2 regions of the Bradyrhizobium sp. RDM12 genome follow, and region 2 is predicted to be linked to the other one. Evidence: riboswitches for the same ligand, from Rfam matches in the RefSeq annotation. Region 2 holds a riboswitch; the other holds the start of a gene.
The links. Region 2 has a riboswitch for S-adenosylmethionine ahead of ACTGJ9_RS03560 (O-succinylhomoserine sulfhydrylase). Riboswitches for the same ligand answer to the same signal wherever they lie in the genome.
Positions count from the first base shown of each region.

Region 1: it holds a riboswitch for S-adenosylmethionine, as region 2 does, so the genes downstream of both, metX (homoserine O-acetyltransferase MetX) here and ACTGJ9_RS03560 (O-succinylhomoserine sulfhydrylase) in region 2, are expected to answer to the same signal.

Region 1 covers NZ_CM133064.1:1,864,591-1,869,006, forward strand. The annotation lists gene ACTGJ9_RS08890 (prephenate/arogenate dehydrogenase family protein) at 1-327, opposite strand, end outside; gene hisC (histidinol-phosphate transaminase) at 324-1,418, opposite strand; gene ACTGJ9_RS08900 (chorismate mutase) at 1,453-2,301, opposite strand; SAM riboswitch at 2,488-2,567, shown strand; gene metX (homoserine O-acetyltransferase MetX) at 2,661-3,863, shown strand; gene metW (methionine biosynthesis protein MetW) at 3,866-4,416, shown strand, end outside.
Region 2 covers NZ_CM133064.1:737,079-741,494, forward strand. The annotation lists gene ACTGJ9_RS03550 (hypothetical protein) at 1-660, opposite strand, end outside; gene ACTGJ9_RS03555 (2'-deoxycytidine 5'-triphosphate deaminase) at 858-1,994, opposite strand; SAM riboswitch at 2,074-2,153, shown strand; gene ACTGJ9_RS03560 (O-succinylhomoserine sulfhydrylase) at 2,224-3,420, shown strand; gene ACTGJ9_RS03565 (SGNH/GDSL hydrolase family protein) at 3,544-4,416, opposite strand, start outside.

The DNA of each region.
Region 1 (4,416 bases), 1.1 Mb from region 2:
CCTGACGATTGCGCCCTTGACCGAGCCGACGTCGGAAATAACGGCGCCCGGCTTGAGAAAGCCTGCAATCTCCTGCGCCACCGGCCCGCAGGCGCCGACGGGAATGCAGAGGATGACGAGATCGGCATCCTTCACCGCTTCCGCATTGGTCGCCACGACCTGGTCGACGATGCCGAGCTCGAGCACCCGCGCACGCGTCTTCTCCGAGCGCGCGGTGGTGACGATCTCGGAAGCCAGGCCCTGAAGCTTGGCAGCACGCGCGATCGAACCGCCGATCAGACCGAAGCCGATCAGCGCGACGCGCTTGAAGTGCGGATCCACGCTCATTTGCCGGCCATGAAGTCGCGCAAGCCGTCGACGACGAGGCGGTTGGCCTCTTCGGTGCCGATAGTCATGCGCAGTTCATGGTGCAGGCCGTAGTTCTTCAGCGCGCGCAGCACGAGGCCACGCTTGGTGAGATAGGCATCGGCCGCGTCCGATGTCTTGCCTTCTTGCGGGAAATGGATCAGCACGAAATTGGCGACGCCCGGCGTCACCTTCAGCCCGAGCCTGGTGATCTCCTCGGTCAGCCAGTTGCGCCAGGTCTCGGTGAACTGCTTCGACATCGCCTGATGCGCGGTGTCCTCGATCGCGGCGACGGCGGCGTACATGGCCGGCGTCGACACGTTGAACGGACCGCGGATGCGGTTGATCGCGTCTATGATGTGCTCGGGGCCGAACATCCAGCCGATACGCAGCGCGGCGAGGCCGTGGATTTTGGAGAAGGTATGCGTCACCACCGTATTCTCGGTGGTCGCAACGAGCTCGATCCCCATCTCGTAGTCGTTGCGCGAGACGTAGTCGCAATAGGCGGCATCCAGCACCAGCAACACGTGCGACGGCAGGCCGGCACGCAGGCGCTTGACCTCGTCGAACGGGATATAGGTGCCGGTCGGGTTGTTGGGATTGGCGAGCCAGACCAGCTTCGTTTTCGGCGTCACCGCCTTGAGGATGGCATCGACGTCGCAGGTCAGGTTCTTCTCCGCCGCGATCACGTTCTTGGCGCCGACCGCCATGGTCGCGATCGGGTAGACCAGGAAGCCGTGTGTGGTCGAGATCGCCTCGTCGCCGTGGCTGAGATAGGTGTGGGCGAGCAGGTTGAGGATTTCGTCCGAGCCGGCACCGCAGATGATGCGGTTCGGATCGAGCCCGAAAGAACGGCCGATCGCCTCGCGCAGCACGCGCGAGGTTCCTTCGGGATAGTCTTCCAGATGATCCGCGACGCGCTTGAAGGCCTCGATCGCCTTGGGCGAGGGTCCGAACGGCGTCTCGTTGGCCGACAGCTTGAACACCTTGCGGCCCGGCTCCGCGACCGGACTCTTGCCAGGCGTGTAGGGCGCAATATCGAGAATGCCGGGATTCGGCACGGGGCGGGACATCTTCAACTCCGGATAGGCCAGATCTGTTCGCGATTTACGATTTCGACCCGGTCGGGGGCACCGTATAGCGCGTTGCGTGGCTGCCGACGAGGGCCGTGGAGCGCACCGAGGCTCCTGCTTCGATCAGGGCAGCCCTGATTTTGTCGATGCTGGTGGCGCTCGTGACCGAGACCAGCAGCGCCGCGCCATCGAAGGCGGTATCGGGCACCGCCACGATCTCGGCAAGCGGCGACAGGGCGCGTGCGACCTCGGCGTTCCACCCCGAGACTCGCACACTGAAGGTCTCGACCTCTGTCACCACAGCGCTGTCGGCGACGCGCGAGATCGCGAACACCGGCAGTGCGGCCGGATGGTCGGCGCGCTCGACGAAGGGCAGTCGCGCGATGATTTTTGGCGCGCCGTCCGCTTCCAGCTCCAGCCACCACGGCGTGCGGCTCGAGGTCGCCGAGACCAGCGCCAGATCGCCCTTGGATTTCGCCACCGCTTCGACCGCGGCCTGCGCGCTGAAATGCGCGACGTAAGGGACTGTGAAGCCGAAATGGAAGCGCACGGAATCGCGCATCGCCGGCTCGCTCACTGAGATGTCGGCATGCACGGAGAACGGCGCCTGGACATAGGTGAAAGTGGAGATGATGACGCGCCAGATGCTCTCGACCGTGTCGAGCGGCAGGATGCCGCGATGGCGTTGCACGATGTCACGCATCATGGAGGCTTCGCGCGCCGGGCGGAACGCCGAGCCGACCTCCTGGGTCTGCTTCACCTGGATCAGGCGGTCGATGATGTCGCCGCGCTGCATCAACAGGCGATGCATGCCCTCGTCGATCGCATCGATCTCCTTGCGCAATTCCTGGAGTGATGGTGGCGCGGGCGGACGTTGGGACATATCTGCGAGGTGCTGTTGCGAGGTGCTGTCGAGAGGCTGCCGTCGAGGTTCTGATTAGGCAGGATAGGCGGCGAAAGCAAAGAGAAATGCAAAGAGAAGTCAGGGTGGTTTCGGCCGGCGGCACGGGGGCAAATTTGGCTGATCCGGACCGCGACTTGACGAAAAGCGCCCAAGCCAGTAGGTTTTTGCCTGTTCCGTGGTCATTTGAGCCGGCCGGCTTGCAGCCACGTTAAAAAACTCGCTAAACAGGCCGGGGACGCTTCCGATCCCGGCCGAACCTATCGTTCAGGCCGGGTTTTTCATGGCCTGATGTCAGTCGCGATCTGAAGTCCGATCGCAAACGAGGTCGATGGTCAGAGATGGTTGGCGTCAAATCGATTCCCAGTCCCGCGATCAGTGCCGACGATCGGTCGCATGAGGTCGATCATCCGAGTTCAGAGGTCGCGCAGTTCGGCGCCGACCAGCCGCTGCGGCTCGATTGCGGCATCGATCTCACCCCGTTCCAGATCGCCTACAAGACCTATGGCGAGCTCAACGCCGATCGCTCAAACGCCGTGCTGATCTGCCATGCGCTGACCGGCGATCAGCACGTCGCCAATGTGCACCCCGTCACCGGCAAGTCCGGCTGGTGGGAGACGCTGGTCGGCCCCGGCCGTCCGCTCGATCCCAGCCGCTACTTCATCATCTGCTCCAACGTGATCGGCGGCTGCATGGGTTCAACTGGCCCGGCTTCGATCAATCCCGCAACCGGCAAGGTGTGGGGCCTGGATTTCCCCGTCATCACCATCCCCGACATGGTGCGCGCGCAGGCGATGCTGATCGACCGGCTTGGCATCGACACGCTGTTCGCCGTCGTCGGCGGCTCGATGGGTGGCATGCAGGTGCTGCAATGGACTGCGGCCTATCCCAAGCGCGTCTACTCGGCGCTGGCGATCGCCTGTTCGACGCGGCACTCGGCGCAGAACATCGCCTTCCACGAGCTCGGTCGTCAGGCCGTAATGGCCGATCCCGACTGGCACAATGGCGCCTACGCCGATCAGGGTATCCATCCGCATCGCGGCCTCGCGGTCGCGCGCATGGCTGCGCACATCACCTATCTCTCGGACGCCGCGCTGCATCGCAAGTTTGGCCGCCGCATGCAGGACCGCGAACTGCCAACCTTCTCGTTCGATGCCGATTTCCAGGTCGAGTCCTATCTCCGCTATCAGGGCTCGTCCTTTGTCGAGCGTTTTGACGCCAACTCCTATCTCTATCTCACGCGCGCGATGGACTATTTCGACATCGCCGGCGACCATGGTGGTGTGCTGGCGAAGGCGTTCGCCGGAATCGAGACGCGCTTCTGCGTGGTCTCGTTCACCAGCGACTGGCTGTTCCCGACTTCGGAATCCCGTGCGCTGGTGCATGCGCTGAACGCGTCGAGCGCACGGGTGTCGTTCGCCGAGATCGAGACCGATCGCGGCCACGATGCCTTCCTGCTCGACGTGCCTGAATTCTTCGACATCTCCCGCGCCTTCCTGCAATCGGCAGGCAAGGCGCGCGGGCTCACCGGCAAGGACGATTAGCGATGTCTGGGCAGGAAGTGCTGCCGCTGGGCGGCTTGGCGACGGATCAGTCCGGCCCGTTTCGCGCCGACCATCTGCTGGTCGCCGAGATGGTCAAGCCGGGCTCGAAAGTCCTCGACGTCGGTTGCGGCGAGGGCGATCTGCTTCAGTTGCTGGAGACCCGCGGCATCGACGGGCGCGGGATCGAACTGTCGCGCGAGGGCGTCAACCGCTGCGTGGCAAAAGGCCTCGCGGTGGTGCAGGGCGACGCCGACACCGACCTCGTCAACTATCCCGACGACGCCTTCGACTACGTGATCCTGTCGCAGACGCTGCAGGCGACGCGGCAGCCCAAGGTCGTGCTGGAGAATCTCCTGCGCATCGGCCGCCGGGCCATCGTGTCGTTCCCTAATTTCGGCTTCTGGCGGATGCGCCTGCAGCTCCTGGTCGGCGGTCACATGCCCCGCACGGAGAATCTGCCGGCGAGCTGGTATGACACCGCCAACATCCATTTCTGCACCATCAAGGATTTCGTCGAGCTCTGTGACCAAATCCACGTCAAGATGGAGCGCGC
Region 2 (4,416 bases):
CGTGCGCACATACTCCATGGCATAGTTGCGATACGCCTTTTCAAGCCGCGGCTTCGGCCAGCTCGACACTGGCAGAGCCGGTGCGGCCTTCGCGTCGAACAGCGGCGCTTCGAGGTGTCGCGCGAACACCAGGCGCTGGTCGAGCTCGAGCGGATGGTCGTATTGATGGTAGTAGCCTTCGAGCCCGCCCTGGCCGTCAACGCTCTGCTTGGTGCAGACGAAGCCCAGGCGGAGATCACCGAGCGCAGCGCCGTTGTTGGCGTGCCAGCCGCGCAGCATCGCGCGCGAGACCTCGCCGGGCACGCCGCAGATCGCGGTGCCCTTCCAGATCCAGCGCGGCGGCGGATACCGGATCCAGGCTTTGGTATCGCTCTCGTACATGTATTCGACGTGGACGCCGCCGATCCAGTTGGAGAGATAGTGATATTGCGCGGCCGCGACCGCCGGCGGCAGATGGCTGAGCCCAAGCTTTTGCAAGCCCGGCAGGAAGCGCTCCTGCTGCTGACGGCGGAACACGCGAAAGACGAATTCGGCAGCGTCCGCCACGCCGCGCCGCGTGACCACGGTGAGGATGAGGCCGGTGAAATAGGCGTGGTAGAGGTCGGCGACCGCGCGCCAGCGTTTCCATTGGGCATCCTGCCCGGCGTCTGCTGCGGTCATGCTCACTCCCGGCTTGTTGTTTTGCGGGAGTGTGTCATCGCGGATGGGGTGACGCAACCAGGCACGCACTCGCTGTCATCGCCCGGCGAAGACCGGGCGATCCAGTATTCCAGAGAGGGCTGTGATTGAATCGAGAGGCCGCAGCGTACTGGATTCCCCGCCTTCGCGAGGAATGACAGCGAAGGACGCGGATACAGCTACACCCGAAAGTGCTTGCTCAGCTTGAGGCCCTGCGCCTGGTAATTGGAGCCGATGCGCTGGCCGTACATGGCGTCGGGGCGGGCCAGCATCTTCTCGTAGACGAGGCGGCCGACGATCTGGCCGTGCTCGAGGATGAACGGCACTTCGCGCGAGCGCACTTCCAGTACGGCGCGCGCGCCCTGGCCACCGGCGCCGGCATAGCCGAATCCGGGATCGAAGAATCCGGCATAGTGCACGCGGAATTCGCCGACCAAAGGATCGAACGGCACCATCTCCGCGGCGTAATCGGGCGGCACCTGCACGGCTTCCTTGGAGGCGAGAATATAGAACTCGCCGGGATCGAGGATCAGGCTGCCGTCGGGACGGGCCGAGATCGGCTCCCAGAAATCTTCCACCGCGTAGCCGGAGCGACGATCGACATCGACCACGCCAGTGTGGCGCTTGGCGCGGTAGCCGACGAAGCCCGTGCCGTTTGCGCCGGAGAGATCGACCGAGACGGCGACGCCGCCGGCAAGATCCGCATCGTCGACATCGACGAGGCGCTCGGACGCATGCAACGCATCGAGCTCGTCGGCATCGAGGATGGCGTCACCGGTTCGAAAGCGCACCTGCGACAGCCGCGAGCCCTCGCTGACCAGCACCGGAAACGTCTTCGGGCTGATCTCGGCATAGAGCGGGCCGTGATAGCCGGCGCCGATCATGTCGAAACGGCGGGTACCGTCGGCGATCACGCGGGTGAAGACGTCGAGCCGGCCGGTCGAGCTCTTGGGGTTCGCAGCCGCGACGATCTCCGGCGGCAGCGCGAGGCTTTCGAGCAGCGGCACGATGTAGACGCAGTTGGTCTCGAGCACCGCGCCGTCGGCAAGGCTGAACTCGTGCAGCTTCAACTCGTCGATGCGCTCGGCAACGGTGGCGCCGGGGCCGGGCAGGAAGCTCGCGCGCACGCGGTAGGCGACGTCGGCGAGACGCAAATCGAGGCTCGCCGGCTGGATCTGGCTTTCGACGAAATCGTAGGCGGGCAGGATAAGCCCCGCCTCCGCCATCGCCGCGATCATGCGGTCGGGCAGGATACCATTGGCGTCGGCGGCAACCGTGAACGTCAACCGGGGGTCCTCATCAGGGGTCGAATGCATCCGGACATGCCGAAGATACAGTTTTTTACGGCTAGCCGATGGCTGTCTTGACGGAAAGGGCATTGCGGAATATGAGCATGACTTATCCCGTGGTGATTTGAGCCGGCCGGCTTGCAGCCACGTTAAATAAGTCGCTAAACAGGCCGGGGACCTCTGTGATCCCGGCCCGTGGAGATATCCAGGCCGGTTTTTTTGTGACCATTTTCGATGGTCACGCAGAGGAGGTTCTATGTTGAAGTCCCCGGCGTCCGCCACCCAATATCGTCCCGAAACCCGCCTGGTTCATTCCGGCACCCTGCGCTCGCAATATGGCGAGACGTCGGAATCGCTGTTCCTGACCCAGGGCTACGTCTACAACACCGCCGAGGAGTGCGAGGCGCGGTTCAAGGGCGAGGACCCCGGCTTCATCTATTCGCGCTATTCGAACCCGACGATTGCGATGTTCGAGCGGCGCATGATCGAGCTCGAAGGAGCGGAGGCCGCCCGCTCGGCCGCAACAGGCATGGCCGCGGTGACGACCGCCATCCTGGCGCCGTTGAAGGCCGGCGATCACGTCGTCGCATCGCGTGCGCTGTTCGGCTCGTGTCTCTACGTCATTCAGGATCTGCTGCCGCGCTACGGTATCGAGACCACGCTGGTCGACGGTTTCGATCTCGACCAGTGGCAGCGTGCGCTGAAGCCGAACACCAAGACGTTTTTCCTGGAGAGCCCGACCAATCCGACGCTCGACGTGCTCGATATTCCCGGGATTGCCGAGATCGCGCACAGCGGCGGCGCGCGGCTCGTCGTCGACAACGTGTTCGCCACCCCGATCTGGCAGAGCCCGCTCGCGCTCGGCGCCGACGTCGTGGTCTATTCCGCGACCAAGCACATCGACGGCCAGGGCCGTTGTCTCGGCGGCATCATCCTGTCCTCGGAAGCCTTCATCGCCGAACACATTCACAATTTCATGCGCCAGACCGGACCGTCGATCTCGCCGTTCAATGCCTGGGTCCTGCTCAAGGGCCTGGAGACGCTCGGCGTGCGCGTGCGCGCGCAGACGGAGACCGCGGCGCGCATCGCCGACGTGCTGGCGAGCCATCCGAAAATTTCGCGGCTGGTCTATCCCGGCCGCGCCGATCATCCGCAGGCAGCGCTGGTGAAGAAGCAGATGCGCGGCGGCTCGACCCTGGTCGGCTTCGAGGTCAAGGGCGGCAAGCAGGGTGCGTTCCGCGTGCTCAACGAGCTCAAGCTCGCGAAGATTTCCAACAATCTCGGCGACGCCAAGAGCCTCGTCACGCATCCGGCGACCACGACGCATCAGCGGCTGAAGCTCGAAGATCGCGCCGCGCTCGGCATCAGCGAAGGCTTCATCCGCTTCTCGGCCGGGCTCGAGCATGCGGATGATCTGATCGAGGATCTGACGGCGGCGCTGGAGAAGGCGTGAGCGAGCCAGGAGCTCGGTTTCGCAGGATGGGCAAAGCGAATGCGTGCCCTCCGTTCACGATCATACTGCCGATAGATGGTGGGCACGGCGCGCGAAGAGCGCGCCTTTGCCCACCCTACGAGATCACATCGGCCGATACGTCCGCACGTCCGCGGGCACGTTCACGCCCAGCTTGATCTGGCCGACGGAGCGGATGATGTCGTCGCCGAGCAGCTGGGCGAAGCAGGCATAGCCCCAATCGTTCATGTGCAGGCCGTCGGCAATGACAAAGCTCTCGACCGGGAGCGCCTGCTTCTCGTGCCAGTCGCGCATCACCTGGAAGCGCGGGAAGATGCCGACGTGACGAAGCTCGGCGATCTTGCCGAGCAGCTTCACCATCTTGCTTGCGCTTTCCGGACGCTCGGTGACGCGCGGTGAATATTGCGGGTCGACCAGCACGACGTCGGCATCGCCGGCGGCCTGGATACGGGTGATGCCGTCCTCGACGATCTTGGCGGTATCGCCGGGATCGAGGTTGCGCAGCACGGCGTTGGTGCCGACCTGCCAGATCACGAGATCCGGATGGACGTCGATCACCTGCTTCTGGAGCCGCTTCATCATCTCGGGCGCATCCTCGCCGCCGACACCGGCATTGATAACGGTGATGTCAGCGGTGGGATATTGCCGGCGCAGCTGCGCGGCGAGACGGTTCGGATAGTTGAAGTCCGGCGAGCTCGCGCCGTAACCCGCCGTCGACGACGAGCCGAACGCAACGATGACGACGGGCTGTCCGGCCACGAGCTTGTTCGCGACATGCGGCAGCGAGCCCATCGTCTTGGAGCCGCCCCTCGGCGCGAGACACGGCACGCGGCTGAAAATGTCGCCGGCGGATTTCGCGACCTGCTTCACCTTGTCGATGGCGCGCGAGGTGAGGCCGCGCTGATCGGTCGCCTGCTGACCGGTCGCGGCGACCGTGGTCTGGGACGGTGATGCCGGTGCGGGATTAGCAGTCTGCTG